4 regions of the Paenibacillus sp. FSL P2-0121 genome follow, and region 2 is predicted to be linked to each of the others. Evidence: riboswitches for the same ligand, from Rfam matches in the RefSeq annotation. Region 2 holds a riboswitch; each other region holds the start of a gene.
The links. A riboswitch is a leader RNA that binds a small molecule or an ion and turns the genes downstream of it on or off. The one in region 2 is predicted to bind cyclic di-AMP.

Region 1: it holds a riboswitch for cyclic di-AMP, as region 2 does, so the genes downstream of both, MKY54_RS26345 (alpha/beta hydrolase) here and MKY54_RS00190 (3D domain-containing protein) in region 2, are expected to answer to the same signal.
Region 3: it holds a riboswitch for cyclic di-AMP, as region 2 does, so the genes downstream of both, MKY54_RS16895 (APC family permease) here and MKY54_RS00190 (3D domain-containing protein) in region 2, are expected to answer to the same signal.
Region 4: it holds a riboswitch for cyclic di-AMP, as region 2 does, so the genes downstream of both, MKY54_RS02670 (hypothetical protein) here and MKY54_RS00190 (3D domain-containing protein) in region 2, are expected to answer to the same signal.

What each region holds. Positions count from the first base shown of each region.
Region 1 is NZ_CP150245.1:5,983,390-5,991,441, reverse strand. It holds gene MKY54_RS26375 (glycoside hydrolase family 43 protein) at 1-1,059, shown strand, start outside; gene MKY54_RS26370 (endo-1,4-beta-xylanase) at 1,104-2,123, shown strand; gene MKY54_RS26365 (alpha-glucuronidase family glycosyl hydrolase) at 2,206-4,260, shown strand; gene MKY54_RS26360 (Nif3-like dinuclear metal center hexameric protein) at 4,279-5,079, shown strand; gene MKY54_RS26355 (hypothetical protein) at 5,164-5,337, shown strand; partial or broken gene MKY54_RS26350 (glyoxalase) at 5,415-5,510, opposite strand; cyclic di-AMP (ydaO/yuaA leader) riboswitch at 5,772-5,958, shown strand; gene MKY54_RS26345 (alpha/beta hydrolase) at 6,046-6,873, shown strand; gene selD (selenide, water dikinase SelD) at 7,395-8,052, shown strand, end outside.
Region 2 is NZ_CP150245.1:36,647-44,698, forward strand. It holds gene yabA (DNA replication initiation control protein YabA) at 15-380, shown strand; gene MKY54_RS00165 (tRNA1(Val) (adenine(37)-N6)-methyltransferase) at 490-1,263, shown strand; gene rsmI (16S rRNA (cytidine(1402)-2'-O)-methyltransferase) at 1,260-2,171, shown strand; gene MKY54_RS00175 (AbrB/MazE/SpoVT family DNA-binding domain-containing protein) at 2,591-2,845, opposite strand; gene MKY54_RS00180 (HD domain-containing protein) at 3,141-4,424, shown strand; gene MKY54_RS00185 (TatD family hydrolase) at 4,476-5,246, shown strand; cyclic di-AMP (ydaO/yuaA leader) riboswitch at 5,445-5,674, shown strand; gene MKY54_RS00190 (3D domain-containing protein) at 5,960-7,126, shown strand; gene rnmV (ribonuclease M5) at 7,303-7,854, shown strand; gene rsmA (16S rRNA (adenine(1518)-N(6)/adenine(1519)-N(6))-dimethyltransferase RsmA) at 7,851-8,052, shown strand, end outside.
Region 3 is NZ_CP150245.1:3,817,417-3,825,468, forward strand. It holds gene MKY54_RS16875 (ABC transporter ATP-binding protein) at 29-829, opposite strand; gene MKY54_RS16880 (iron ABC transporter permease) at 885-1,919, opposite strand; gene MKY54_RS16885 (iron ABC transporter permease) at 1,919-2,974, opposite strand; gene MKY54_RS16890 (iron-hydroxamate ABC transporter substrate-binding protein) at 3,195-4,202, opposite strand; gene MKY54_RS16895 (APC family permease) at 4,406-6,223, opposite strand; cyclic di-AMP (ydaO/yuaA leader) riboswitch at 6,348-6,507, opposite strand; gene MKY54_RS16900 (disulfide oxidoreductase) at 6,702-7,166, opposite strand; gene MKY54_RS16905 (DsbA family protein) at 7,163-7,879, opposite strand.
Region 4 is NZ_CP150245.1:599,795-607,846, reverse strand. It holds gene kdpB (potassium-transporting ATPase subunit KdpB) at 1-736, opposite strand, end outside; gene kdpA (potassium-transporting ATPase subunit KdpA) at 753-2,429, opposite strand; gene MKY54_RS02675 (hypothetical protein) at 2,646-3,062, opposite strand; cyclic di-AMP (ydaO/yuaA leader) riboswitch at 3,314-3,503, opposite strand; cyclic di-AMP (ydaO/yuaA leader) riboswitch at 3,923-4,087, shown strand; gene MKY54_RS02670 (hypothetical protein) at 4,156-4,710, shown strand; gene MKY54_RS02665 (hypothetical protein) at 4,725-5,246, shown strand; gene MKY54_RS02660 (hypothetical protein) at 5,381-5,740, shown strand; gene MKY54_RS02655 (hypothetical protein) at 6,200-6,388, opposite strand; gene MKY54_RS02650 (ABC transporter permease) at 6,423-7,703, opposite strand; gene MKY54_RS02645 (ATP-binding cassette domain-containing protein) at 7,696-8,052, opposite strand, start outside.

The DNA.
Region 1 (8,052 bases), 1.0 Mb from region 2:
ACGGGAGCAGCGTTAACAGAACCTGTTGTTATCTGGACTGGGGATGGCGGACCTTGGACGGAAGGACCCCATTTGTACAAAATAAATGGAATGTACTATATCATGACGGCTTCAGGAGGAACGGCTAAGGAACATCGGGAGATCATTGGCCGCAGCTCCTCTCCTTATGGACCGTTTGAACGATTGCCGCATCCGATATTGACGCACAGCGGTACTGACAATCCCATTCAGTATTTAGGGCATGCCGATTTGATTGAGGATCGTAACGGGGATTGGTGGGCCGTATTCCTTGGAGTAAGACTAGTAGATGCAAAATTTACTGTGCTTGGAAGAGAGACTTTCCTTGCTCCCGTAAGCTGGACTGAAGACGGATGGCCGATGATCGATAATAATGAAGACACAGTTGGACTGGAAATGAAGGTTTCACGCGTACCTGGTCAATCGCCAAAACCTGAGACTAGTGGAAGATATGATTTTGATGATCAAGTATTGCCGCTGGGATTAGCCTTTCTGCGGAATCCGGCTGAGGGAAGCTGGTCCTTAAACGAAAGACAGGGATGGTTATCTCTTCGAGGACAATCTGCAGGTCTCAGTGAAGTAGGCCAAGTGGCTTTTGTAGGCAGAAGACAGCAGCATACTTCGGCAGAATGGAGCACGCTGCTTGAAATGCCTTCATCTATTGCTGATGTGGAAGCTGGACTTTGCGCCAGATTAGATGAGAATGCTCATTATGAAATTGGACTTGTTCAAAAAAACGGGCAAAAAGTGATTACAGCTCATGTGACTATGGATGGAGTAACCCATACAGTGGCAGAGGTTCCAACTACTGCCGAGCGAATTTATTTGAAAGTTAAGGCTGAGCTTACCGAATACAGCTTCCTTTATTCTTTGGATGGGCAGGAGTGGAATAAGCTATCAACAGCAGCAGCGTATCCATTATCTCCTCAAGCCGTAAAAGGAAATGGATTTACGGGTGTTCTTATCGGATTATATGCAACAGGTCATGGCAAGGTGGCTGAGGTGCCTGCCTACTTCGATTGGTTCGATTATCAGTCTTAATTATTCGAATACTGATATAAATGCTTTTGTCAGGAGGGAACTTGTTGAGACAAGCTAGTGATTACACAGAACCTGCACTAAAAACAATATTTGCTGAGGATTTCAAAATTGGCGCAGCCGTTAACCCGATGACGATACAATCACAGGAGCACTTGCTCGCCTATCATTTCAATAGCATTACCGCTGAGAATGAGATGAAGTTTGAAAGTCTGCATCCGCTTGAAGACATTTATAACTTTAAACTAGCAGATCAGTTGGTTGCGTTCGCCCGAAAACATCATATGGCTATGCGTGGGCATACTTTAGTCTGGCATAACCAGACTACGGACTGGTTGTTTGAGGATAAGAAGGGCGGGTGTGTAAGCAAAGAGACATTGCTTGCACGGCTCAAATCACATATTCAGACCGTGGTTGGGCGTTACAAGGAAGATATCTATGCTTGGGATGTTGTAAATGAAGTTATTGCAGATGAAGGAGAAGAACTTCTTCGCCAGTCAAAGTGGCTGGACATTGTCGGACCGGAGTTTATCGGCAAAGCGTTTGAATTCGCTCATGAAGCCGATCCTAAGGCTTTATTATTCTACAACGACTATAACGAGTCTAATCCTCTTAAGCGTGACAAAATCTATAAAATGGTGAAGTCGCTGCTGGAACAAGGAGTGCCGATCCATGGCGTCGGATTGCAAGCCCACTGGAATCTATACGATCCGGACTTAGATGAAATACGTGCTGCTATTGAGAAGTATGCATCTTTAGGGCTTCAGCTCCAATTGACAGAGCTGGATGTGTCCATGTTCCGTTTCGATGACAAACGAATGGATTTAAAGGTTGCACCTGCCGAACTGCTCGAGCTGCAGGCAGAGCGCTATGAAGCGATGTTTGCTCTGTTGAAAGAATACCGCGACGTGATTAGCTCAGTCACTTTCTGGGGAGCAGCGGATGACTATACATGGCTGGACGGCTTCCCTGTTCGGGGACGGAAAAATTGGCCATTTCTATTCGATGAGCAGCATAATCCTAAGCCAGCGTATCACCAATTGCTTAACGCTGTCACCAAATCATAGAGCGGGTAACCTGCTCAAGCTTGCGAATCATGAACCCGTCCTTTTCAATCCAGGGCGGGTTATTTATACGGGAGGAATAAACATGACAAATACCGCTTATGAGGCTTGGCTCAATTATGGTCAGCTGAAATCAGGATCTCTATACAATCAATATATAGATTGGTGTGTTGAGTTGGTAGTAACGGAGGACAACGAGACGATTCAGGCGGCAGCCGCGGAATTCATACAGGGGATGACCTCTATGCTGGGCAAAGCGCCACTGCTCACAGCGAAACCTGAAGGACCGTGTATCGTTATAGGAACCTTCCAAGGGGGGAATCCATTAATTAGTAGAGTATTCGCAGGAGAACGAACCGATTCACTGGGTCCTGAAGGTTTCCTTATACGTACAAATGCTACTGAGCAATGTATCGCTGTCGGTGCTTCAACGCCTGTTGGAATATTGTATGGCGTATTCCATCTGTTACGGCTGATAGGAACAGAAAGCGAGATAGACGCTCTGAATTTGTCTATGAATCCGGTGAACGGCCTGCGAATGATTAATCACTGGGATAATTTTGATGGCAGTATTGAACGTGGCTATGCTGGACGGTCCTTTTTTTACGAGTCCAATCAATTTCTTAACGATACAAAGCGGCTGCGTGATTATGCCAGATTGATGTCCTCTGTGGGGATCAACGCGATTTCGATTAACAATGTGAATGTTCATGAGCTTGAATCTCTATTTATAACGGAGCAATATTTGCCTGATATCGCGTTAATTGCAGGAATATTCCGCGTATACGGAATTAAGCTATTCCTCAGTGCTAACTTCGCCAGCCCGATACAGATCGGAGCATTGGAGACAGCTGATCCACTGGACCCAGCGGTGCGGCAATGGTGGAAAGATAAGGCTGGTGAGGTTTATCGAGTGATCCCTGATTTTGGCGGGTTTGTGGTCAAAGCAGATTCAGAAAATCGACCAGGGCCATTCACTTACGGGCGTGACCATGCCGATGGCGCTAATATGCTGGGAGAAGCACTGGAGCCGTTTGGCGGAATCGTGATTTGGCGTTGTTTCGTATATAACTGCAAGCAGGATTGGCGTGACCGTAAGACCGATCGGGCCAGAGCAGCGTATGATCATTTCAAACCATTGGATGACCGTTTTAATGATAATGTAGTGCTGCAAATCAAGAATGGACCGATGGATTTTCAAGTCAGAGAACCGGTATCTCCGTTGTTTGGCGCACTGGAACATACCAATCATCTGATGGAGTTTCAGATTGCTCAAGAATATACGGGGCAGCAGCGGCATCTCTGTTATCTCGTTCCACAGTGGAAAGAAGTCCTTGATTTCAATACTTATGCCAAAGGGCAAACTACGCTTGTGAAACATATTGTGGACGGATCGGTGTGGGGAAATAAATATAATGGTGTGGCTGCTGTAACTAATGTTGGGGATGACATGAACTGGACGGGGCATGGGTTAGCTCAAGCCAATCTGTATGGATATGGGAGATTAATTTGGAATCCGGAGCTGACGGCAAAAGAAATCGCTGAGGAATGGATTCGCCTTACCTTTGGCACTGATGAAGGTCTAGTGGCTGCTATTCGCGGGATGTTAATGGACTCATGGAGGATTTACGAATCTTACACAGCTCCATTAGGTGTGGGCTGGATGGTTAATCCGGATCATCATTATGGGCCGAATGTGGATGGATATGAATACGCCAAGTGGGGAACGTACCATTATGCGGATCATAAGGGCATTGGTGTGGATCGTTCAGTCAAATCGGGAACGGGGTATAGCGGACAGTATATGGGTCTTAATGCATCAAATTATGAGAATCTAGCGTCTTGTCCAGAAGAGCTGCTGCTGTTCTTCCATCATGTTCCATACACGCATGTTCTGCAATCGGGGCAAACGGTTATACAACATATCTACGATACTCATTTCGAGGGGGCAGAGCAGGCTGCACAGCTTCTAGCAACATGGGAATCACTTGAAGGCAGCATGGATAGTGGATTGTATGTGCAAGTGAAGCAACGTCTTGAAGAGCAAGCAGAGCATGCGCAGGAATGGAGAGATCGGATCAATACGTATTTTTACCGCAAGAGCGGAATTGAGGATCTTAAAGGCAGAAAGATTTATTAGATTTTGAACCGAGGGATGATGATAGTGAGCCTCACGATTAGAGCGATTTTGAAAGATTTAATGGGAACTGTGGAACAGGTAGAAGGGACTGTGGATATTCTGAACCCAGGGGAACCGAAAACTGAAGTCACAGGGATTATTACGGCCTTTTCTGCCACACAAAATATTGTGGAGCAAGCAATAGCGTTAGGAGCCAATTTGCTGATCACGCATGAAGGTGTATTTTATAGCCATCATGCGGCGAACGAGTGGTTAGAAGGTGATCCGGTTTATCATGCGAAAAAAAGTCTGATCGGACATTCCCCAATAGCTATTTTTCGTTATCATGATTATTGGCATCGGCAAGAGCCAGATGGGATTATGATGGGTTTGCTGCGAGAGCTGGATTGGTCAGACTATGTGGAAGAGCAGCAAGCGGCTGCTACGATTCTCACTATTCCTGCCATGACTGTACTGGAAGCTGCTCAGTATATTAAAAGTAAGCTAGGGATCTCTTATGTACGCGCTGCTGGTGACCTGTCTCTGTCCTGCAAACGCATAGGGATATTAGTAGGTTACAGAGGGGGCGGGACGATGGCTATTCCACTTTTTAATGATCACAATCTTGATTTAATTATTGCTGGAGAAGGACCAGAGTGGGAGACTCCGGAATATGTGCGGGATGCAGGGCACCAAGGCAGATCTAAAGCGCTCATCATGTTAGGTCATGCGGAGAGTGAAGCGCCGGGGATGAAATATTTAGCTGAAATCTTAGCAGACAAATATCCCATGCTTCCTACCCGGTTCATTGCTGAACAACCCATCTATCAGATGGTTTAATCTGGGGAAATTAAGAGTACGGAATAAATAAACATATTATGGAGAAAATGAAGGGAAACAGGTCACTGAGAAAGGAGTGTTTCAATGGAAATTCCTTTGGAGGCTGATGAAGTATTAAGTCGGATCAAAAAGCTGCAAAGCGACGGAAGCTCGATCAGTAAAAAACAAGTAAAGCAAAGCGACCCAGAGCTTATGAGAAGTGCGCTGTTCTTTTTTCCAAGCTGGGAGCATGCATTGAAAAACGCCGATCTTTTGTAGCCATAGTATTGTAAAAGGAAGCTAAGTGGACAAGGGGATATCTCTGATTCTGCTTAGCTTTTTTCTTTTTTATGAAATCATTCGTGCTGTTCATGTGAAATAATATTAACAAGCTTGCCAAACGGATCGGGGACATAGAAACGACGAACACCCCAAGGTACAGAAACTGGCCCAATATTGGTATTGAAGATTGTCGTTTCTTATTAAATAGGAAAGTACTGGTGAATCACCCCCTTTTTCGCTTGCTTCAGAGCTGTTTTTCTAAAGAAAACGAGTAAACAAGAGCAAAAGAAAGAGAAAATGAAGAGTATGCTTAATATGAAATGAAAAGCATTGCTTTCAACATTATTTTGACCAGAGCCCTCCTTTACAAGAAAACCTTACAAGAGTATGATTCATCTCAGAACTGAGAATTATCTTAAATTTACAATTACATAAGCAATCCGCTTAATTTCCGTTTCTGGAAAGCGGGGGAACCAACAACTGGCAGCCGATGTGAGAGTCGGCACTGGTTATGGGGTGAATCCTGTTCCGGGTGCATAATATGCATCCCTGCAGGTAGGGCAACTCTCACTGCCCGAATCCGACAGCTAACCTCGTAAGCGTATGGAGAGAGGATGAATGGCGTGTTTAGTGATGAATAGCCACAGAGAATCCCTCTGTGGTTTTTTGCTGCGTTTTTAAGCAGATATAGTCGTAGAATTTATTATGAAAGAGGTGTTACCTTTGCCTATCGCTAAACTGAACGGAACTTCGCTCTATTATGAAATCAATGGAACTGGCACTCCGGTTGTGTTTATCCATGGACATGGATTAACACACAGTATGTTCAAACCACAGCTGGAGTATTTTTCCGATAAATATAAAGTGATTTTGTGCGATTTACGGGGGAATGGCAAGTCTGGTAAACTGCTGGAGGCCCCACATGAGATTATTGAGACGCAATGTCTGGATCTGATTATGCTGTTGAATGACCTAGGTATCCGTGAAGCAGTTTTTGTAGGAATCGCCTATGGTGGCTTAGTCGTTCAGCATATTGCCAAACAATATCCTGAGCGTGTAAAAGCCATTGTGGTCGCGGATAGCTTTTGTAGGACTCACGGATCAACAATAGTAGGGAAAATACAAACTATGGCAGCATATTGCAGTTTACTAATGTATTATCTCCCAAGCGAGCTGGTGTTGCCTTCGATTCGGATGATGTACCGAGAGCGCTGGAGTCTGGCCTACAATGAGATTAGAAGAGGGCTGCTGGACAAACGTCCCCGGGAGCTATATCGGCAAAGGCTGGCTACGAGCCATGTTGATTACACCAGATGTTTAAAGGCTTTTAAACGTCCCGCTTTATGTATTGTAGGGGACTTCAATGAATTTGGAGTGAATTGTATGAAGGAAATGGTGTCTCAGCTGCCACATGCGCAGTTGGCGATTATTCCGAACGCATTAGATCCAAGTAATCTGTGCCAACCGGAGCAATTCAATGCGATTCTTCAACGTTTCTTAGAGAAGCAGCAGGGTACTCAGCAGATTAGCTGATCTATTGGGAGACCTTCACAAGCGAAGCGTTTAAGTGAGAAAAAAGACGTCCCATAGCCAGGGAGCACGAGCTGGCTATGGGACGTCCTTTTGGGTTGAACTTTAGGGGAATTCTCCCTAAAGTGAAGGAGATTATGGCTCCTAGAACATGGATTAGGGAAAACTTCCCTAATAATAGGATGTTTTTAGGGAGGATTTCCCTAATATAATGGACATCCAATTAAAGGCTGGCTTATCCGTAGTGAAATCTACGAATGAGCCAGCCTTTGGTTATTTTACTAACCGATGGATGTTGAACATTTACAAGCATATTGTACCTAGAACGCTACTTAATGTCCCTACCCTACCACAGCACCAAATATAGCTCACCCGACGTGGGAAAGAACAGTAGGCCCTAAGTAGTGAAGGTAAGTGTATAGAAGGAGGCGTAGTAAGCAACGCATCTGCTACTCTTGCATTTTGTACAATGCGATCTACTCGTGTAAGATTAAGATAATTCATACTAAAGGAGCTGAGTCATGATGTCTCAAGCTGAAACTATAAAACTGACTTCATTATCTTCAAAAGGGGGCTGCGGCTGCAAAATCGGTCCCGCTGATCTCATGCAGGTTATTCGCAGTCTGCCACCAACTGTTCCTAACCCGGATCTACTTGTAGGTCTGGACACTAGTGATGATGCAGGGGTGTACCGTTTAAGTGATGAATTAGCGTTAGTGCAAACTGTTGATTTTTTCACGCCGATCGTGGATGATCCCTATTCATTTGGTCAAATTGCAGCAGCCAATGCATTAAGCGATATTTATGCGATGGGTGGAAAGCCGCTTACGGTGCTTAATATTGTGGCCTTCCCTATTTCTGTTTTAGATAAAAGCATTCTCGGTGACATTTTGCGCGGTGCAGCGGATAAAGTACAGGAAGCAGGAGCTACTCTTGTGGGCGGACATTCCATCGACGATAAAGAGCCCAAATTCGGATTGGCCGTTACGGGCCTTGTGCATCCTGACAAAGTAAGAACGAATGCGGGCGCCAAGGTGGGAGACAAGCTGGTTCTAACGAAGCCTATCGGTGTGGGGATCTTAACAACTTCCATTAAAAAGGATCAGCTATCTCCTGAAGAAACCACACGCCTTACGACAGTAATGTCTACTTTGAATAAAAAAGCGGCTGAAATCATGGAGC
Region 2 (8,052 bases):
TTCGGGGTGGAAACTTGGAGAAGAAAAATATATTTGCACACATGCAGGATATGGAAGCGCAGATGGAAACGATGCGCGCCAATCTTGGAGAATGGAAACAGACGGTAAAAGAACTGATGGAAGCTAACCAGAGGTTAACTCTGGAGAATGAACAGCTTCGCAAAATTTTAAAGCGGGATGCACCTTTGGATCCTACCGTAGATTCTGCGGAGGCGGAAGCTCTTTTAGCTACCGGAGAGGGAACAGAAGAGGTTGTCGGGGAAGGTTATGACAACTTGGCTCGACTTTACCACGAAGGCTTTCACATCTGTAATGTTTATTTTGGACATTTACGCACGGAAGGTGACTGTCTGTTCTGTCTTTCTTTTCTTAATAAATGAGGATATCCAGCCGTAGGAGATTAATCCTACGGTTTTTTTTGAATTTTAGCCCATAGGCATATGCCTTTGAAACAAGTTTTTCTCATCAAAACCTTTAGGAGATTATTACATGACGAATTCTTTTAATGATATATCTGTCCCCTTGTTACCGACGGAGCGGGTGGATGATTTACTAACACATGACCTGCGCATTATTCAAAGTGATGAAGTATTTAGTTTTTCTATGGATGCTGTATTGCTTGCTCGTTTCGCCAGTGTTCCGCCACGTGGAAGAGTTCTAGATCTTTGTACGGGAAATGGTGTAATACCGATTTTAATGACTACCCGGACAAAAGCTTCTATAGAAGGCATTGAAATACAACCTCGTTTAGCTGATATGGCTCGTCGTAGCGTGGCTCTAAATGGCCTTCAGGATCAGGTTGTAATTCATGAAGGTGATTTGCGCGAGTTATATACTACCGCAGGACATGGTGTGTATGATGCAATAACGGTGAACCCTCCTTATATGCCGCTTAATGGCAGTGATCTGAAGCTGAACAACCATCAAGCTATGGCTCGCCATGAGATAGGCTGTACACTGGAGGAGGTCATTCAGGCTTGTGTGCGATTGGTTCGGACGGGCGGAAAGGTAAGTATGGTTCATAAACCACAACGGTTGGTTGATATTATCAGTCTTATGAGACAATATAGACTCGAGCCAAAGATTATTCGGTTTGTACATCCACGTGCCCACCTGGAGGCAAATATGGTATTAATCGAAGCCGCACGTGATGGAAAGCCTGAGGTTCGTTTACAACCACCGCTCATCGTATATAATGAGGACAATCAATACTGTCCAGAGATTATGGACATCTACTATGGTGCTAAAGAGGGTAAATCATGAAGATATCATGTCAAAGCAGTTTTCAAAACAAGACTAATACCAGTACTCAGGAGACAATAGGGTCGCTTTTTCTGGTGGCTACACCTATCGGTAATCTGGAGGATATGACCTATCGTGCAGTCCGTACATTGCAGGAATGTGATATTATTGCCGCGGAAGATACGAGACAGACCCGAAAATTACTCAGCCACTTTGAGATTTCACCTTCGATGTTGTTTAGTTATCATGAGCATAATAAGGCCGCCAGTGGACCTGAGCTTGTACGCTATATAATAGAAGGAAAAAATTTGGCACTCGTCAGCGACGCCGGTTTACCAGCGATTTCTGACCCTGGAGCGGATCTTGTAGCCCTTGCTATAAGTCATGGAATTCCGGTGATTCCTATCCCTGGAGCTAACGCAGCGTTGTCAGCTTTGATCGCTTCTGGTCTATCTACGAATACGTTCACCTTTATCGGCTTTCTTCCCCGAGAGCGTAAGGACATCCGAGCAGTATTAAGTCCACTTCGTTCGGCTCAAGGCACTTTGTTGTTCTACGAATCTCCCCATCGCGTAGTTAAGACACTTGCTCATCTTCAAGAAGCATTCGGTAATCGCCAGATTGTGTTGGCACGTGAATTAACGAAAAGATATGAGGAGTTTCTACGCGGTTCGATTGAGGAATGTACACTATGGCTGGCTGAACATCCTCCGCTAGGCGAATATGTTATTGTCGTAGAAGGGGAGAGCAAGGAAGATGCAGAAATCGCAGAATCGGCGTGGTGGCGTCAGTTAAGCATTGAAGATCATGTAGCTCATTACGAAGCACAGGATGTACCACGGAAAGAGGCTATGAAAAAAGCGGCATCAGACCGGGGTGTAGCCAAACGGGATATTTATAATGCGTTGCTTGATAGAGCAGAAGAGTAAGTGTTATAGACGAATTCCTAGAATAACTAAGGATTTTTGGAGCCGTTTCGAGCTTGAGTGATTTATCTGTGGGTTAAATGTATTTTGTACAGTTATTTTTGAATTTTTTTATGTATTTGTTCGTTTAGTTGTACTTCATACAGTTATAAAGGTGGAAAGGATTGATTTCACGGAGATATAGGAAATATAAGTGTACAAAATACAATTAATTCGTTTAATGGTAAAAATCATTTAAAATAACTGTAAGAAATACAACTAAGTATTACTAGTTCCGTCTTGAAGCACATTGCCCTTAGGGAGGGGATAACCAGGAGGGCAAACCCAGACATAAAAAATACCTCCCGCGGTCACGGGAGGTCAAGGAGATATGAAAAGGTTAGAATTAACAATTTGATTAGTTCTATTATATACTATTTAATTTAGTTTGTCACAGGGGTAGGGATGGAAGATATGCATTCATGACAAACTATTTTTCCTTTAAAGTAAGTTACGTTCTCAGCGTTGCCACAGAAAATGCAGGCAGGCTCATACTTTTTAAGCATAATCCGTTCGCCATCAACGTAAATTTCCAGTGCGTCCTTTTCGCCAATGCCAAGTGTACGGCGTAATTCAATAGGAATAACAACCCGTCCAAGTTCGTCTACTTTTCTTACAATTCCTGTTGATTTCATCATAACAATCGTTACTCCTCTCAATGTTCCAAAAACGTCATTATTCGACATTGTTCACTGTTTTATGATACTTATAATACCAACGATTCCCAAATCAGTCAACCTTTTTTCATAGGCTGAATAAGAAAATTTCCATAAGAACTTTGAATGTCCCTATAAAAATTAAGAATTACCCTGAAAGCATTTTGTCGATTTACCAAGACCAAAAATGATACTTTTCGACAAAGTACGACATAATTATTTATTATATACTGATATTAGTTAAAATCATATTAAATTATTAGAAGGAGTTGATCTCATGAAGCAGCCGCTCACGGAAGAAAAAGTTTTCAAGGATCCCGTTCATAATTATATTCACGTACAGGATACGATTATTTGGCGACTAATTAATACAAAAGAATTTCAGCGTTTACGCCGGATTCGCCAGTTAGGTACCTCATATCTCACTTTTCATGGTGCAGAGCATAGTCGTTTTTCTCATTCTTTAGGAGTATATGAAATTACACGCAGAATCATTTCGCAATTTGAGCGCAGCGGGTATAAGGATTGGATTCCTGAAGAAAGTTTGCTTACTTTGTGTGCGGCTTTGCTGCATGATTTAGGGCATGGTCCATTTTCACATTCTATAGAAGAAGCTTTTGAAATGAACCATGAGGATTGGACCTGCCGAATTATTTTGGAGGACACGGAGATCACCGAAATATTGCGTGATGTGGAGGAAGATTTTCCTCGTAAAGTAGCCTCAGTTATCTCTAAGACATATGAGCATGAAATTGTTGTCAATTTGGTTTCCAGTCCGCTGGATGCTGATCGTATGGATTATTTGCTGCGTGATGCGTACTATACAGGTGTAAACTATGGAACCATCGACATTGATCGGATTTTGAGAATGCTTCGTCCTTATAATGGGCGGATTGTAGTAAAAGAATCAGGTATGCATGCCATTGAAGATTATTTAATGTCGCGTTATCAAATGTACTGGCAGGTATATTTTCATCCGGTGACGCGCAGCTCTGAAATTATTTTGCGTCAAATCTTCCGTAGAGCTAAAGAATTGTTCCAAGAGGGGTACAAATTTCGCTTTATGATCGCTCCGCTGGAAGATCTCTTTCGAGGAGAAGTAACAGTGAAACAATATTTAATGCTTGATGAGGCACTGATACAGACTGCTTTTATGCAATGGACACTTGAAGAAGATGAGTTATTAAGCGACTTGTGTACCCGTTTTATTCATCGTAAACTGTATAAATATGTAGAGATCGAGAATTTGGATACAGATATGATTACGGAAATCCGCAGCAGTTTTGCGGGAGCGGGACTTAACCCAGAATATGACTTAGAGATTGATTATCCGACAGATTTGCCTTATGATGTGTTCCGTCCAGGAGCAGCCTTCGACAATAATCAAATTTTACTGCTTGATCGCAATGAGCAATTGCGGGAAATTTCAGAGGTATCGGATATTGTGCGCTCAATAAGCGGAATTCATCGTGGCAGATATCACCTATATTTCCCACAGGATAAGCTGAAAAAAGCCCTTACACGGTTGCCCTCTTCTGTAGCAGAGATTTTTGCAAAATAATACAAATATTTATGGAACTATTGATAAAAACAACAAGGAGTGAGCTTTAAAATGTATCTGTTCGACACACATACACATTTAGATGCGCCTCAATTCGACGAGGATCGCGAGGAAGTTATAGCTCGTGCAGTAGAGGCCGGAGTTAGCAAGATGATCAATATAGGATTTAATCGGGAAACGATCCCTTCAACGATGAAGCTGGCTGAATCTTATGATTATATTTATGCAGCGGTGGGCTGGCATCCACAGGATGCGATTGATATGAAAGAGGGGGACCTCGATTGGATCGCCTCTCTTTGCAGCCATGAGAAAGTGGTGGCCATCGGAGAGATTGGGTTGGATTATTATTGGGATACCTCTCCCAAGGATGTGCAGCAGGAGGTCTTCCGCAAACAAATTGGACTAGCCCGTGAACTAAAAATGCCAATCTGCATACATGACCGTGATGCCCATGAAGATGTCGTACGGATTTTACGGGAGGAAAAAGCAAATGAAATTGGTGGCGTAATGCATTCTTTCTCAGGCAGCTGGGAAACCGCAAAAATGTGTCTAGATCTAGGATTTCATTTGTCATTTGGAGGACCGATCACGTTCAAAAATGCCAGAGTGCCTAAAGAGGTGCTTGCACAGACGCCATTGGACCGATTATTGATCGAAACAGACGCTCCATATTTGACTCCACACCCCTTCCGAGGCAAGCGAAATGAGAGTGCTCATGTGAAGTTAGTAGCAGAGGCTGCGGCTGAAATTAAAGGGTTAACATGGGAAGAATTGGCTAAAATTACGTATGCGAACGCACTGGAACGATTTGGGATTGTCTGAAAACAGGAGTAAAACGGGTGAAAAATAGAGAATGGCCGATATATTAAACTTTTTTAATATAAAAACGGCTGATTATTACAATATTTTAACCATATATTTGCGTAAACGTGGTTGAATCGTCCTTTACAACATGCATCAAAACAGGATATCATCTTTTCAGTGATGTGAGCTGTTGTTATTGTGACAGCCATTGATTCATGGATCGTCTCGCTGAGTCTCCGTATGGAGAACGGGGGAACCAATATTGAACTGCCGCATGCCTGTATCTTGAATACGACTAGGAATTGCCGCAGAACAATATTTGATTTCTTCACGTGGTCTTTGGGGTGAATTTAAGGGCAACCGCCGTGAGCGGGTGACCTGAAATAGGGCGTCTCTCTTTCGTCCGAACCCGACAGCTAACCCCGTAAGCGCAAGTAAGAGAGGCAACCTCGTGCACAAACATTCCCGCGTATTCTGACATCGGAGAAGCCACGAAAGAGTCCTCAAGAGAACTCTTTTTAGGCTTCTTTATTTTTGAATAAACTGAATGTTGCCCGCATACTGTTATATAACAGGTGTGGGAGTAGCTGTGCCGAGCAGGCGATCCATGAGCAGGAGACGCTAAGTTAATACGTGCGTATCCTGTGACAATCTCAAATAGTTTCGTCAAAGAAATTCAGTCCTCATGATATACAAATTGACGACGAGGCTATGTAAGGAGGATGGAGAGAATGGGCTTATTCCAACCAGAGGTATCCCATGATTCGCAGTCATCCAGCAGGTCTTTCGCATTACGGTGGGAGCAAGTAAATACTCGCGTACTTTTACTTGCAGGTGTGATTTCAATCGCAATCGCGCTGTTAATTCTGCTGTACGTACACGGTCAAAGTAATAAACAATTAGTTTTAGTAATAGACGGGCAAACACAGACACTTGAAACGCGAGAAGCACTTCTTGGTGATGTGTTGGAGAAAGAGCAAATTTCGCTGCAGCCGCATGATGAATTATCTTTAGGTCTGAGTGATGAAATAAAAGACGGTGACCGTGTCGTTATCAATCGTGCGCAGAAATTTAGCCTTACTGCGGACGGAGCAACAAAAACGTTATATACGACCGAAGACACTATCGGTCAAGCGATTGACAAACTGGGTATCAACCTAGAAGGCTATGATAAGATTTTTCCTTCGTTAGACACCACCATCTCTGCTGACATGGAGATTAAGATCGTTCGTATCAACAAGCAAACGGTACAGCGAACAACTAACTTACCTTTCCGTGTTATTAAGACAGCAGATCCCTCCCTTACTGTGGGAACAGTTAGAGTGGCACAGGCAGGCAAACCAGGCGTCATGGTTCAGCATATTGAAAAGATCTATCAAGACGGAGAACTGGCCTCTATGCGCATGATCGGCAAGGAAGTACAAACGGTAACAAAAGATAAGATCATTGCCGTTGGTACTAAAGCACTTCCTAAGCCTACTGTAGTTGCTAAAGCTACAACAACTTCCAAATCAAGCACTACCTCCAAAACGACTAAAGTTAGCGCTAAGACTAAGAACGTCACAAGCAAGGCTGGCGTAGACTTTGAGTACAAGAAGATGATTAAGAACGTCTCCATGACAGCTTATTCGTCAGAAGAGCCAGGGATAGGTACTAAAACTGCCTCCGGAACACGCGTAACGGAAGGTCGTACAATTGCAGTAGATCCGAATGTAATTCCTATTGGCTGGTGGGTTTATATCGATGGGCTTGGATTCCGCCGTGCAGAGGATACTGGCGGTGCCATTAAAGGCAATAAAGTGGATGTCTATTATGATTCCCTGAGCCATGCTCGTAATTTCGGCCGTAAATCACGTACCGTTTATGTGATTGGACCTGTGAAACCAGAGCTTAACTAGAACTGAAGCTTTTGCAAAAAATCCTTTGATAAGCTATAGTGATGATAACCGTTAAGGAACGCTGGATGATCATTTCGTTGATCGCAGAGCAACCGCTCATCACTTATACATTCTTTAACCAAAAGAAGAGGAGCGAATCCTCTTCTTTTTGCTTTTTTTGGAAGGAGTCAAGAAATATGATTAAGGAATTAATCGTCGTTGAAGGCAAAAGCGATACCGTAGCCATTAAGCGTGCTGTAGAAGCGGATACCATTGAGACAGGCGGCTCTGCTGTAAACCGGACTGTAATTGCTAAGATCGCGCTTGCTATGGAACGTAGAGGGGTTATTATTCTTACGGACCCGGACCATGCTGGGGAGCGAATTCGTAAAATCGTTTCAGCGAAGGTGCCGGGCTGCAAGCATGCTTTTATTCCAGAGAAGGACGCAACTCGAAAAGGGGATATCGGTGTAGAGAATGCATCGCCAGAGGCGATTCGTCATGCGCTGCGTAATGTACATACCTCTTTTGAAGGAGCACCTGCTTTGATTGGTATTGATGATCTTATGGCCGCTGGAATGCTTGTACACCCTCGGGCTGCTGAAAGACGTATGGCACTTGGTAATTTGCTTGGAATCGGATATTGTAACGGCAAACAGCTGTACAAGCGGCTGGCGATGTTTGGGATTACGCGGGAGGAATTTGCCGGGGCTCTCGCCCAAATTGATCAGGGAGGCATTACTTCATGAGTGGTAGAGAGGAAATTTCGACTCCAAAACGGACCAAAGAGATTATTCAACGTTATGGATTCAAGTTCAAGAAAAGCCTGGGACAGAATTTTTTGATTGATCAGAATATTTTGGACAAGATTGTAGACGCTGCTGGACTAGATAGCGATTCTGGGGCGCTGGAGATCGGGCCGGGAATTGGAGCGCTGACGGAGCGTC
Region 3 (8,052 bases), 3.2 Mb from region 2:
CTGTTCGTTGTATGTTTTTAGATGATAATTACACAGCTTTATAGGCAGCAAGCTCGTAAGGAAGACACAGTGGCACACCCGTACGTGGATCCGGAACGATATCCGCTTCAATTCCAAACACTTCCCGCAATACATCTGGTGTCATAACCTCAGTAGGTGAGCCTTCGCTAACCACAGTACCGGACTTAATCGCTACCATATGCTGCGCATAACGAGTAGCATGATTCAAATCATGCACGACCATGATAATGGTACGGCCTTCTTCCTCATTCAGCTTTTGCAAAAGTTGAAGAACTTCGAGCTGATGCGCCATATCTAGGAACGTTGTAGGCTCGTCAAGGAATAAAATATCTGTTTCTTGAGCCAACGCCATAGCGATCCAAGCGCGTTGACGTTGTCCACCAGAGAGACGGTCAATAGGGCGATCATGAAAAGATTCCATGCCCGTAACAGAGATGGCGTTGGAGATGATGTTGCGATCCTCTGCGGTCATCGTGCCAAATCCTTTTTGATGAGGGAAACGACCATAGCTGACCAGCTCAGATACCGTCAGACCGTCAGGAGCCGTTGGGTTCTGCGGTAGAATCGCTAGCTGACGAGCAACCTCTTTAGTTGAAAAGTTATGGATCGATTTGCCGTCCAGCATTACGGTGCCACTCTTCGGCTTCATAATCCGGGCCATCGTTTTGAGGATTGTAGATTTACCGGAGCCGTTAGCGCCCACTAGTGCGGTGATTTTCCCCGTAGGGATAGACAAGTTCAATCCCTTAACTATAGTAGCCTCAGCATACCCAATACTTAATTCTTCTGTATTCAAACGTTCTGACATGATCTACAACTCCCTTAAAAGTTTTATGGAGCTATGCTCCTAAGTATGAACTAATTTACGCTTTCGACTTGGCGAGTAAATATAAAAAGTAAGGTGCGCCAATAATCGCAACCACAATGCCAGTAGGAACTTCGGCAGGTTGCAATACCCATCTACCAATGGTATCAGCGGTAATCATAAGAAGCGCCCCTGTCAAAGCACTAGCAGGTAATAACACCTGATGACGGGGTCCCACCAGCCTGCGAGCCAGGTGTGGTGCTATCAGGCCGACGAAGCCAATACCTCCACTTACCGCGACGCAGGAGCCGGCAAGCGCTACGGCTGTTACCAGAAGGAGAATACGTTCCTTCTCCACACGCATTCCTAGACCTAATGAAGTATGGTCCCCTAGATTCAATACATTTAGAACCCGGGCTTTATAGAAGGCGAACGGTAACAGAATCGCGATCCAAGGCAGCAAAGCAAGGACGAATCTCCAATCCCCACCCCATATTTTCCCGGCGATCCAAGTAGCTACAAATTGATAATTATTAGGATCAAGCCTAAGTGCCAATACAAGCTGGCAAGCATTGATTCCTGCAGCGACCGCAATCCCGATAAGGATCAGCCTTGTAGGAGACAGACCATCTGCCTTCCGGTAGGCAAGAATATAGATTAAAGCTGCGGTCAGGCCAGCCCCACCAAGCGCTAGGAGAGGCAAGACAAATACCGGAGCTGCTGTTGTAGCCGGAAAAAACGAGATAAAAATGATTACCGCAAAACCTGCACCAGCACTTATGCCCAGCGTAGCCGGTTCAGCGAGTGCATTACGTGCGAGACTTTGTAGAATACAGCCCGATACTGCAAAGCCCGCTCCAACTAACAATGAAATTACGATGCGGGGTAATCTGAAATCAAATAAAATAAGCTTTTGCTGATGTGTTCCATCACCCATGAGTGTATGTAATACCTCTAGTGGGGATAGACGCATAAACCCTGTATTCATACTGACTATAAACACAACGACGATCAGTATAGCAAGGAGTGATAACACCGTTAGGGCGCGTGTGCGGCGTTCTTTTTCATCTGGAGTAAGGGTTAATTTGGGCATTACAGCTCCCCCTTCCGCTTACTCGCTAAATAAATAAAGAACGGTACGCCGATGATGGCAATTAAAGCTCCTAGCGGTGTCTCATACGGTGCATTTATCATTCTTGCGGCAATATCTGCAAAGATAATCAATAAGCTCCCTAGAACTGCGGAGCAAGGGATAATCCAGCGGTAGTCCACTCCAACGAAATAACGAGTAACATGTGGAATAATTAGTCCTATAAAAGCAATCGGGCCAACCGTTGAAACCGCACTTCCAGCTAAGATAACCACAACAATCATACATGCCAATTGAACTAACCTTGTCCGCTGCCCCAGACCAACCGCTACTTCTCTTCCTAAGCTGAGCAATGTGACGGATCGTGATAACATCATTGCTGCAATTAAGGCTACGGCCACCCAAGGGAATATAATCTTGATCTGAGTCCAGCTAGCTCCACCCATCCCACCAGCTAACCAGAAGGCTATGTCCTGAGATAAGTTGAAAAGAATAGCTACTCCCTGACTAATAGCAACCAATAAAGCACTAACAGCCGAACCTGCTAATGTCAATCGCAAGGGGGTCAGGCCATTAAAAGAAAGCGAACCGATTCCGAATACGATAAAAGAGGCCACAGCGGCACCGATAAAGCAATACAACATTAGTGAAGTGAATGAGAGTGAGGGTGCAAAAGCAAATACTATGGCCAGCGCTACCCCTGCTCCTGCATTCAAGCCTAACAGCCCTGAATCCGCAAGCGGGTTTCTTGTCATCCCCTGCATGATAGCCCCTGCTACTGCGAAGCAAGCACCGACTAAGGCGCCAGCAATAGCACGTGGAAATCGCAGTTCTCTAATTACCTGATGTTTTTGTAAATCTGGATTGAAATGAAATATAGCTTCCCATACCGTAGCTAACTTGATATCTGCTGCACCTACTGAGACCGAAAGTGCCAATCCGAAGGCAATGGCAGCAAGTCCAAAAATAAGAATACCAATGGCAGCTGCCGGTCGGGTATGTAGAGCTTTTTTGGGTTCATTTTTAATACGATTTGCGAAATCTGAGGGTGAAACCATGAGCCGTCTCCTTATTCAATAGTTACAATGGTTTATATGATAACAACAATCATTCTCATTATCGCAAAAATATTTATGTTGTACAATTGCAGGATCGATTTTTCCGTACTATGGGATTGGTTTATAAAAAAATGGTGCAGATCTTTGTATCCCGAGATACTTGATCTGCACGCTCTTCCCCACCGAAATGATCAGTCTCATTCATGGTGAATTACGACTTTTATTTCACAAGACTTTTTAGCACATCGTCAATGATTTTTCTGCCAGCGTTCGCACCACTGTAAAGCCAGCTGCTTGTTGAGCTCATTTCATGCACATTTCCAGCTTTTACAGCTGGGATGCCCTTCCAGATTGCACTATCTAGGATCTCCGAACCCTCAGTCTTATCACTATTTACAAGGAAAATATGATCTGCGGTCAGCTCAGAAAGCTTCTCTAGTGAGATCGGATTCCAAGTTGCTCTTGTTCCTACTGGGATCTCTGTTACTAAGTTAGGCAGCGTTACGCCAAGGTCTGTATATAATACAGCTCCACTGCTGCGGGTTTCGTCTACAATATAGAAGTTTTTTTGCACCAACCATAAAATAGCCGCGGACTCTTGTCCAATAGCTCCTGCAAGCTGTTCTTTCGCAGCCGCTGCTTTAACATCATAATCTTTAATGGCTTTTTCTGCTTCAGGGGTTTTGTTCAAAATCTCACCCATCTTGAGCAACGATTTGCGCCAATCTTGATTTAGTTCATCCCCAATTACATAAGTGGGTGCAATCTTATTCAACTGATCGTAAATCCCGTTCTGAACAGAAGACTCCGATGGGATGATAATAAGATCCGGAGCAAAGCTGATTACAGCCTCTAACGGAAGGTCGTAACTAATTGTAGGAACATCCTTCAATTCAGTGGCCAGATAATCCTGAACGCCGTTTGTAACTGACCATTGAGCTACTGGAGTTACACCCAGAGTTACCAAAGAGTCTTCCAAATATGAACCCAGAACGCGCTGTGGATTAGCCGGAATCGTTACTTTATGACCCATTGCATCTGTTAACGTCTTAGGTGCAGCAGGTGCCTCTGTAGATTCTGCTGTAGGCGCTGTTGTAGGCGCTGTTCCTGCATTTGATGAGCTTTCAGCATTATTATTACCACAAGCGGAAAGTATTAGCGTCATCACTATTAGTCCGCTCATCGTCACTTTCATGCTTCCTGATCTTTTTCTGTTAAGCCAAAACATTAAAAACCCTCCTATATGTAACTGCTTTGATATTCAAAGGTGACCTTTACCTCTGCTTCACTTTTAAATGATATTGATTCTCATTCTCTGTGTCAACATATAAATTTCAAATTCTGTGGATTTGCAACAATTTCCTTCATATAAAATACAAAAGAGGTTATATTCCGAACGTTCCGGATATAACCTCATCTTTAATCTTCTACTTATTTATTTAAATGATACGGGACAGTCGCTACTACAACGTCCTTTTGATTCATTAGATACGAGCGGATTAAAAAGCTGGTCTGATTATGAAGCACGGCTTGCCACCAATGTTTGGTAATAAACTGTGGAATCAAAATCGTGATGTGATCCGTCGCAGCGGTCTTCCACTCTACCGTATCGATAAACTTCACTAACGGACGAATGATACTACGATATCTGGAACGAAGAACAATCAGGCGTACACCTGGATTCCATTCCTCCCACCGTTGCTCCATCTTATGAATGTCTTCTTCATCAAAGCCTACATACACAGCAACAACATTATCTGTTAGAGACTTCGCATAGCTGATGGAATGTAATACAGCACGTGTAACCCCTGCAACAGGAACAACTACAGTACTTCCTTTAATTACAGGTTTATCAGTAGCCGGACATATACGCAGTTGATCCGCAGTATTCAAATAATGCTTATGAATACGGTGGAACACGAACATTACAGCAGGTAAGAAAATGAATGCCATCCATACGCTCGAGAATTTAGTAATGATAAATATAAGCGTAATCGTCAATGTAGTCAGCATACCGATGGTATTTACTACAAATCTTTTCACCCATCCAGCGGGTCTTGTTTTGATCCAATGCACCATCATCCCCAGTTGGGATAAGGTAAAAGGAATGAACACGCCTACCGCATATAGTGGAATCAAACCTTCCGTATTCCCATGGAATGCAGTCACAAGTATGATAGACATAACTCCTAGAAAAATAATGCCGTTTGAGAAGCCCAGGCGGTCACCACGGACCATAAATGCATGTGGCAGATATTTATCTTTTGCAAACATAAAGGCGAGCAGCGGAAACGCTGAATATGCTGTATTAGCTGCCAAGAACAAAATCACTGCTGTAATCCCTTGAATGAAAAAGTACAATCCGCCACGGCCAAAGGTCGATTCAGCGATCTGAGAGACAACCGTAGCCTTTTCATCTGGCACAATACCATACCAATATGCCAGCACAGTGATTCCGGTAAACATAAAGCCAAGGATAAGTCCCATGATCATTAGCGTCTTGGCTGCATTTTTCTCAGCCGGTGCCTTAAAGTTTGGGATCGCATTAGATACGGCCTCAACCCCCGTTAGGGCTGAACAACCAGAGCTAAACGCTTTTAATAGTAGAAACAAACTTACATTAGATACGGCGCTGCCTATTTCAGGAACATTCGCATGCGCGCCACCCATTGCATATTTAACGATACCGGAGATAATCAGAACAACAATCGAAACCACAAACAAATACACTGGAATTGCGATAAATGAAGCCGATTCAGTCACTCCGCGAAGATTAATGATTGTTAATAAAACGATAACAGATACAGCGATGAGAACAGTATGATTATGAAGACTTGGAAAAGCCGATGTGATCGCATCCGTCCCTGCCGAGGCACTAACCGCTACGGTAAGAATGTAATCCACCAATAATGAACCCCCAGCGAGCAGCCCTGTCGGAATACCAAGATTACTCTTGGCTACGATATAAGCTCCGCCTCCTTGCGGATAAGCAAAAATCGTCTGCCGATAGGATAAAATCAGGATGGCCAGCAGGCCCAATACGGCTAATGCAATTGGCAGGGAATACCAGATGGCAGTAAACCCGGCAGCCACCAGTACAATCAGAATTTGTTCCGTTCCGTAGGCTACAGACGAGAGCGCATCAGAAGACAGGACAGCCAGTGCTTTAACCTTGGATAACTTTTCATGATCGAGTTCATTCGACTTCATCGGACGGCCGATCAATAGTCGTTTTACCTTGCTTACCATGGTGGATACAGTTCCTTTCTTTGGGAGCTGAAACGGAATTTCCGTGCGCTGTTTTCATCGGTGGATTTCATAAATGCAGACACAAAAATAAGCATACGGAAATGATCCGCATGCTTATGCATGGTCATTTTCCCACCTTGCTTACGAGGTTAGCTGGCGGATTCGGGCTGTGGTTATAGCCCTACGGTAGAGGTCTGTTCGACCCGGTTCCGATTCACCCCATTGGCATGAATGCCAAGTTTGGTTCCCCCGTTTTTCCTAAGAAAATTCAGCGCATATTCAACTTCTCACAAGGTCTAATATTAGTCTACAAAGTGCCTACAGTAAAGCGTTGAAAAAAATGAAAAAAGAATGAAAAAACATCCAATAAGCTCAAATATAGCGTCTTATTGGATGCTCTCTTTCATTATCTTCAATTATCCCTCTAGCCCGTGATTTTAATACCTTTTCAGCTTTTTTGTACCTTCCAAAGTGAAAACTAAAATCCTAAGCTCTCCTCTGCATCTACGTCAATCATTTCTTCTTCCTTACGTCCATACCAAAGAAGGAGACTAATTAGAGCAAAAGCGATTAAAGCTAACAAAGGAATCGTAATAAATCCGAAGTAGTTCAAATAATCTTTATTACAAGGAACACCAATTGTACAAGGTAGAACTTTACTTAATGCTGGAATCTTCTGTTCCGCATAATGATAGATTGAGATACTGCCACCAATCAAACTTAATGGAAGCACATAAGGAATGACGCGCTTATCTCCACGGAAAGTGGCAATTCCCAACAAAAATAACTGCGGATACATAAAAATCCGCTGAAACCAGCAAAGCTTACAAGGTTCATACTTCAAGACTTCACTTAAATACAAGCTACCAGCTACAGCAACCAAAGAGACGAACCAGGCCAGATAGAGGCAGTTACGCTTGCAAAAAGATAGGAATTTTGTCACTTTGCCTCCACTGCTTTTGCGGCGGTGTTAATTTCAGATGTAATCGCTTCAATATCGAAAGGTTCAGCCGTTTTCACTCCATTAATGTAGAGCGAAGGCGTAGTTGTCACGCCTGCGTCAGTTGCCAACTGAATGTCTTTCTTCAGCTCATCTGCATAAGTTTTCTCTTGGATGTCTTTACGCAACAGATCGTAATCGATCGCTAATTTCTCTTTTTCAGCAAGGCTTACCAAGAAATCCTCAGTGGCCCATTCCACGCTCTCATCCCCTTGCTGCGCATACACAGCATCATAGAACTTCCAGAATTCATCCTTATTCTGATGGTATACAGACAATGCAGCTAGTGAAGCTGTCTCAGAGTCAGGACCAACGAAAGCCATATTTACAAAGTAAAGAGCTGCTTTTCCCTCGTTGACAAAATCTTGAACAATTTTCGGTTTCATGGAGCCAGCAAACTGGGAACAAGCTGGACATTTGAAATCACCAAATTCAACAAGCTTAACAGGTGCATCCTCATTACCAATCCTAGGTAGCTCACTGTAATTGAATTCTACCGGTTCTCCTGTAGAGACATTCTTTGCTGCATCTTTCGAAGCTAACATAAACAATCCAACAAAAATGATAACTACTACAGCTATTGAACTAATAACTAAAATTCTCGTTTTCTGCTTCTGTTGCTCCTGTTCTACCCGTCGTTTCTCTTGTTTGCTCAACTGGGGAACATTTGGACTTTTTTTAGGTTTACTCAAGGAGAATTCCTTTCTGTCCTCTAGGGACTAATGTAGTTTTTATCATATACATTTAAAATTATATAATTATTAATCTCTTTTTGGCAAACAGTATGGTCAAAAAAAACAGCGTGACTCCAAAAGGAGAAACGCTGCTC
Region 4 (8,052 bases), 560 kb from region 2:
CAACGCCCAGATAAGTCGCAATTGGCCGCAAGGTCACTACTACAATCAGGAAAATCAACGTCAGACTGATCAAGAGTGTATTTAGTGCAATTTCATTGGGTGTCTTTTGACGTTTCGCCCCTTCAACGAGGGAGATCATCCGATCCAGGAATGACTCACCGGGATCACTGGTAATTTTGACTTTAATCTCATCACTGACTACCCGGGTGCCGCCTGTGACTGAGCCAAAATCTCCGCCGGCTTCCTTAATAACAGGTGCAGATTCACCTGTAATTGCAGATTCATCTACGGAGGCCAGCCCTTCAATTACTTCACCATCGCCAGGGATAAGTTCTCCCTGACTGACGATGACAATATCTCCTTTACGAAGCTCGGAAGAAGAAACGGTCTTCACAGACCCTCCAACGAGTTTGTTAGCTGTGATATCCTGTTTCGTTTTCTTGAGTGAATCCGCCTGGGCTTTCCCGCGGCCTTCAGCCAGCGCTTCAGCGAAGTTGGCAAACAGCACTGTGAATAGCAGAATGAACAACACTGTGATATTGAAGCCTACCGATTTCTCTGCATTAAAATATCCGGGGGCCAGTACCATAAGCAATACAATAATCGTACCGATTTCGACTACGAACATGACCGGATTTTTAATTAACGTCACCGGGTTAAGCTTAATAAAGCTATCCTTTACAGCGCTTAGGAGTATGGGTCCCGTCAGCAGCTTTTTTCTTTTTACAGTACTCATCTTGTTCTCCCTCTTCCTACCGTAAGGTCAAATATTCTGCAATCGGGCCGAGCACAATGACTGGCAGAAACGTCAGAGCCCCGATAATTACAACGGTACCAATCAGAATTCCGGTGAACAGACCATTGTCTGTGCGGAATGTGCCAATCGTCTCAGGAACTGGCTTCTTCTGGATCAGTGAGCCTGCAACTGCCAGCATCGCGATTATAGAGACATAACGGCCAAGCAGCATTACGATCCCGGTTGTAACATTCCAAAAGGTGGTGTTGTCCGCAAGCCCTTCAAATCCTGAACCATTGTTCGCGGCAGAAGAGACATATTCATATAACACTTGGCTAAGTCCATGGAATCCGGGATTCGTGATGGCACCGTTGCCCAAGTCCGTTAAGAACGCACCTGCTGTTGGTACAAGGATAATGAACGGATGCACAAGGATAGCAATCGCAATTAGCTTCATCTCCTTGGCTTCTATCTTTCGCCCGAGAAACTCTGGTGTTCTGCCAACCATTAGTCCACATAAGAAGACACCCATGATGGCATACATCAGCATATTGATTAGTCCGACACCTTTTCCCCCGAAGACGTTGTTGAGCATCATTAGGGCCAGAGGGGTAATGCCACCCAGCGGTGTCAGCGTATCATGCATATTGTTAACACTACCTGTCGTAGCTGCCGTTGTTACCGAAGTGAACAGCGAAGATTGCGGGATACCAAAACGCACCTCTTTACCTTCCATGCTGCCTTGCGAAGACTCGATCCCCAGCGCATTGATAGCTGGATTGCCTTTGGTTTCCGCATAATAATTCAATCCCAGCAGTAGTACGAACAAGGTCATCATTGCTGTGAAAATCACCCAGCCCTGACGTTTGTTCTTAGCGAACAATCCGTACATATATGGCAGAGAGGCTGGCAGCATCCACATAGAGAGAATCTCCAGAACGTTCGTAAGTGGATTAGGGTTCTCAAAAGGATGCGCTGAATTGGCTCCGAAGAAGCCGCCACCATTCGTACCTAAGTGTTTAATTGATTCCAAAGAAGCGACTGGACCGATAGCGATTTGTTGCGTCTGCCCTTCGAGTGTAGTGACCTCAAGCGATGGCTTGAGCGTTTGTGGCACATGCAATCCTACCAGCACCAATGAAACTAGCAGAGCTAATGGAATGAATACACGAATATGTGCTTTTACGAAGTCCTCGAAAAAGTTCCCGACTGATTTCTGTCCTGTAATCCCTCTGACAAAAGCAACCGCAACAGAAAATCCGCTCGCTGCAGACGTGAACATCATCATCGTGATGACTGCCATTTGTGAAAAATACGATAGTCCCGTCTCCCCGCTATAATGCTGCAGGTTCGTATTGGTCATAAAGCTGATCACCGTATTGAATGAAAGCGTCTGTTCCATATCGGCAATTCCATTCGGGTTCAGCGGCAATCCCCGCTGTAATCTTAGAAAAATATAACTGAAAGCAACCAGTACGATATTAGTTAAAACAAAGCTGAGTGCATACTTCTTCCAGGACATTCCGTCCCGTTTTTTCAGGCCGATCAGCTTATAAATACCTTTCTCTGTGCCTGCAAACCAGCGATCCGTACGATTCGGTTCGTTAGAAAATACATGATATAAATACGTTCCCATCGGCTTGACCAGCAAGATGAGAATTACAATTACGACGACTATTTGCAAAATGCCCATGAATGCCCCTCCTTAAAATTTCTCAGGATGAATCAACGCGTAAACCAGATATATAAACAACAGTAGGGTAACAGCGATTACTAGAATCACAGCTTATCCCTCCCCGTATCCTCAACTACACCTGCGCACCAGCGCATAAAGCCATAAAATAACCCGTAAATTACAGCTAACGAAGCCACCATATACAGATCCATCATATCTTCCGCACTCCTTCCATTATCCTTGATGAGGTGATCTATCGATTAGAAAATCAGCATCACCACTATGGGAATAGATTACATAGCTCGCACCAAGTCTTTTATAGACCAATCTAGGATTTATTGAACTTGTAATCACAAAAATCGGCTGTGTCGTCCAGGTACGGCACATCTGAATATAGCGGCAGCAAAGCGGAAAGCTGCTCTCAAACAGATATACCCTGCCTACCGGGAACGATGGGCGAAACCAAGTGCTCTGATGGCGGGTATCCACTAGAATAACCTGCTCAATCCCGAGCTCCTCAAGTAAAGCTTTCTCAGCCACATTGTTGGTTAATCCCGCCATCTTAATACCCCTGAACTTCAGAAGTTTAATGAAATGTTCTCCCGCCTTTGTAGGCGCACATACAAGCACATATTCATTCTGATCCGTCATCTTTTTTTCTCCTCCTGCTCATTTACAACAAGGAGGCAACGAAAATCTCCGAAAGGATGTTGACCTATCGTCATTTTCGGGCACAACCTAAAGCTCGGTTGTGTCACGTCATTAGACGCTGCCTTACAAATACCGCTAATGATGAATTTAGCGACCTCTTAGGGGAGGCCTCCATAAATGCTTTGCTTCTAAGAGCACAGCAAAAAGCCACAAAGGATCTCCTCTGTGGCTCGCTAGCGGTCACATTGCACTCATCCTCTCTCCATACGCTTACGAGGTTAGCTGTCGGATTCGGGCGGTGAGAGTCGCCCTACCTGTATAGATGCGAGCTCACTCACACCCTCTACAGGATTCACCCCATAATCGGCTTCCGACTCTCACATCGGCTGCCGATTGTTGGTTCCCCCGCTTTCCTTACCGGAAATTAAGCGGATCAAATATTCGATTGTCGTTGAAACAGGAGTAATCATACTCTTATGCACGAAGACTTGTAAAACCTGAATGATGCCAAAATAATGCAAATTAAAAACTATTTTCCCATTAGATAGCGCTTACTTGATATCTAATCTCTCTATATCTCTTGTTTACTCGAGTTTGGAGCGTTTAATCGCTATCTATAACCCATGTGATTTTATTCACCTTTTTAGAGCGAAAATACTGCAAATTCCCATTATAGGTAGAAACGCAAGAAGCTGAGGCTGAGCGAGAAAGAGGCGCGATAACACGCCATAAATACCTATTTACCTCGTTTTTCAGTCGTAGTCGGCAGGATATGGTTAAAATTGCTCTAAAAGAACATTTTCCGTTTTTTACAGAAAATCTTGAAAAGAGTATGATTCGGGTTGAATCTAATTCATGAAAAACAATCAACGCTGAGTTCCTGCATTCGCAGGGAACGGGGGAACCATCAGGCCACCTGGCCTACTTGGGGTGAATCCAAAGGAGACTGCATAAGTCTCAATAGGTAGGGCGACTCTCACCGTCCGAATCCGACAGCTAACCTCGTAAGCGTAAAGAGAGAGACCCTTGATCCGCCACGCTTTGGCCCAGGTATATCTGCCTGTAATCCAAAACCGCAGCAGAGGTCCTCCTCTTGCTGCGGTTTTTGCGTTACCTGAGCTTATTAGGTGATAGCACGCTGGATGGGGTGAATGTTTTGAAGCACTATTATTTAGGGATACATCAAGGGCTGCTTGAGCCGATAAGTCTAAATTACGTTTGTTTCGGGGCCTTGTGGTTCGAAGAACATAATCACAGGTACATTGTAGGCTATGCATTTGGCCAGAACCAGATCCAAGCCCTTCGCCAGTTCAGCACACCTTCTTCTTGTAAAGACTGTTTAGACTCTAAGATTGTATATGAGATATATAAAAAAATTCGAGAACAACAGCAGCAGCAGGATTGGTCATCACACCAAAAACTCCCGTGGTTTACAGCCTTCAAGGAGCCTTGGAAAGATGTAAGCGCCGGTTGGTATGTCTTGAGATCCCGCAGCACCTTTCCCTTACATCTATCTGTTATACGGAAAGAGAAGTTCCGACTATGGCTAGAGCATACCGCAGTCTGTGAGAATAAAATGGAAATGCTCGCTTGTGTAGAAAAGGCTAGTGTCACTCATCATGTAGACTTAAAGCTTTTGGAAATCTAAGGAGGAACCCTACTATGGACCAGCGCAGACTATCCCGCATTGAAGTATTTGTATTGGATGAACCCGAGCCTATCCACTATGGAATGGAAGGGGCTGAAGGCTGCCGTTATGGTATTCTAAAACTCACCTGTAAGGGAGGTTGCAGCTGGGGGGCTTGTCTGATCTCTGCCAACACCAAAAATTTCGATCTCATTAAATGGAGTTCTTTTTTACGGGCTATCTGTCATTGCCGTCTTGAGGAAGCGCTGGATAAGGTCCGCCGCGAAGGTTCAGATTGGGAGCAGGTTAAGCTTGAGCTAGTTCAGGGTGCTTTGCAGGATTTAAAGGCCAAGCTCCAGGGTAAATCCTTGGCAGGGCATATTCAGCAAGGGCGTCTGTACAGTGTTGCAGCAGGGGGGAGCAATTCCAGAAGTGAACGGCTCTACTACAAACCTTCCAAAGCTTTATCCAGTACCTCCCAGCAGAAACACAGTTGCCCGGAACCAGACACCGCTGATCTCATCAATAAATCAATCTCTTACTTTTCTATATTATAGATTCAAGCAAATCTCTCATTCTGAAAGGATCGTGTTTCACCATGCCTGACCCCTTACCTCCCGAGTCCACCTACAGTACTAAATTTGCAGAGTGTGTCCAAAAGTATACTAATGAAGTCTACGTACTTAGTTCCATGTTGTTAGAACAATCTAATGAGGCGGACAAGGTTACTATACGCACCTTCACAGAGCTTCATAAAATATATCGTCAGGATGAATTCGATCCTCAGTTATTCTCTATCCACGCTTACCGCACTTGTATTCGCCAGTGTGCTGATTCTTTTGCCCGGCGCTCGCTTCTATCGGCTAAGGCATTACCTTGGGAGGAACAGCTTGTGAAGGTATTGTGGTACGGCTTAAAGCTGCCTCTTTCTCAAATAAGCATTATTCTGCAAAAAAGTGTTCCTGCATTGAAAGCACAGCTTAGAGCTGTACGGGAGCAGATGACCGCCCAAGCGGATGTACTAACGAGCGCAAATCTTTCTATAATTTAGTCTCTGACTAGAATTCAAACGATCTTTGAGCGCATGAAGCATCTAACGGACTCAGGAGCCTTTAATTGAAGCTTTTCCACAAATATGGCCGGCGTTCGGACTCCAGTAAAAATCTCGAGCGATGAACGTCTTGGATCGTCTTAAAGCAAGCCCTAATCATCTTCCACCAAGGCTTACGGACCCAGATGACGTTACTTACACGTTTATCGCCTTTTGAGCATAGTATCGGACTCCAGTGCAACTATTTGGTTAAAAGAGCTACTAATTCACCATTTTTCATGCCAATAGCGACTATAGTGTCCGATATCTTGCTAAATCTCGATGATTGTTGCATTTAAGTGCTGCTGGGTCCGTTAGCTATATCAGCTCGTATACAAAGAGATTGCCAACTCAAAAACGGGGATATCCCAACAACCATAAATGGTTGTTAGGATACCCCCGAAAATTCAGTTCCTACTATTACACTTTACTCTTACGCGCCTTACCGTACATCCACAATCCTGCCAACATCCCCACTATAGCAACACCAGTCAATACGCCTTGAACGAAATCCATAAAAGTGGAGCCATCCGGAAGCATTCTACTAACCGTAGCCAGCGATACCGAACTCATTAAAAGCATAATGGTATATTGTTCGCTTGTAGACATCATTAGCACTCCTTAAAAGTTATATGAGGTCTTCTTAGATCTTGTAAGCTTTCATTGCTTTTCTGATTTCTTTAATACTTGGGCGTTTGCCGTACATCAGTACGCCGGTACGATAGATCTTGGCTGCCAGCCATCCGAAGATGAAGGTAGTCACAAGCAGGATCAGCAGCGATACAATGACTTGCCAGATCGCCACCTCGCCGACACCAATTCGGAGCAGCATCGTCAATGGTGAGGTGAAAGGCACATAACTCGCTATCTTAACCACTAGAGTATCTGCATTGGAGATACTGAACAGTGGAACATAGAACGCTACGAAGCCTAACATCATGATTGGCATTACCGCCTGACCGAGATCCTCCGTACGGCTGACAATCGAACCTACAGCCGCATACATCAAGGCATAGAGGAAGTAACCTAATACGTACAAGACAAATCCATAGAGCAGCAAGTTAATATTGAGCTGGCCTAAATCGAGATCAAAATCAGCCAATACAGTCGCATTATGCGGGAGCGTCAAATTGACGACGATCGCTGCGACAAAGATCCCAATTTGCAATATTCCTACTAGGAAAACACCGATAACTTTACCGAACATTTGCGCTAAAGGTGAGGCACTTGTAATCAGAATCTCCATAATCCGCGAGCTTTTCTCAGAAGTTATCTCTGCGGCAATCATGTTGCCTGTCATCATAATGGACATAAAGAACAACATAAGCATGGCATATACGATAATGTAGTTAATGGCTGGAGTGTCCTCCTGAGAGCTTTCACTGCCACCGCCTGCGTTAAGCTGTTGTGTAGTAATCTGCACAGGCGTTGACATTGCAGCAATCTGTTCAGAGGTCAGCTTGTCGCCAACGATGAATTGTGTGTTTGCTTGCTGAAGTGCATTTTGGAGATAAACTTGCACATCTCCGTTTAGTTCCCCATCATTACTATGATAAGTAACGGGTGGAAGCCCTTCACCAGTAGGTTCCGCAAAAGTAACATAACCTTCTACGGTCTCTTCATCTAATGCTTTCTTTAACTCGGCATCCTCCGCAGAAGCATATTGTACTATCTTAGCCTGTGGCATGCCCTCTGGCGCAGTATAAGCCTTCAACAATTCTGCAACCTGATTTCCCTCTTCAGCAATCACAGCAATTTGAGTAACTTCACTTTTGGCCGAATCACCCTTAAACTGATCGATGATATAGGGAAGATTCATCCCTATGCTGAGCAATAATACTAGAATCAAAGTAGTAATCATAAATGATTTCGTTCTAACTTTATTTTTAAAGGTAAAGCCGATAATTGTCCCCATCTTATTCATTAGATTCACCCACCGCTCTGATAAAGATTTGGTTTAACGTAGGTTCCTTGATTTCAAAATGCTCCACTTCACCCTGTGCTATCGCCTGCTGTAAAATACGCTGTGCTGCACCGATCTCACTGATCGATAACAGATACCCACGCTCCAGCCGTTTAACTGCTGTAACACCTGCGATGGACTCCAGACCTTTTACCTCATTAGCTGTACGCAGCAATACTTCTTCCCGCGGGTAGCCATTCTTGATCGTGCGGATATCCCCTTGAACGACCGTATTGGATCGATCGAGAATCGTAATGTTACGGCATAGCTCTTCCACATGCTCCATCCGGTGCGTAGAGAAGAGGATACT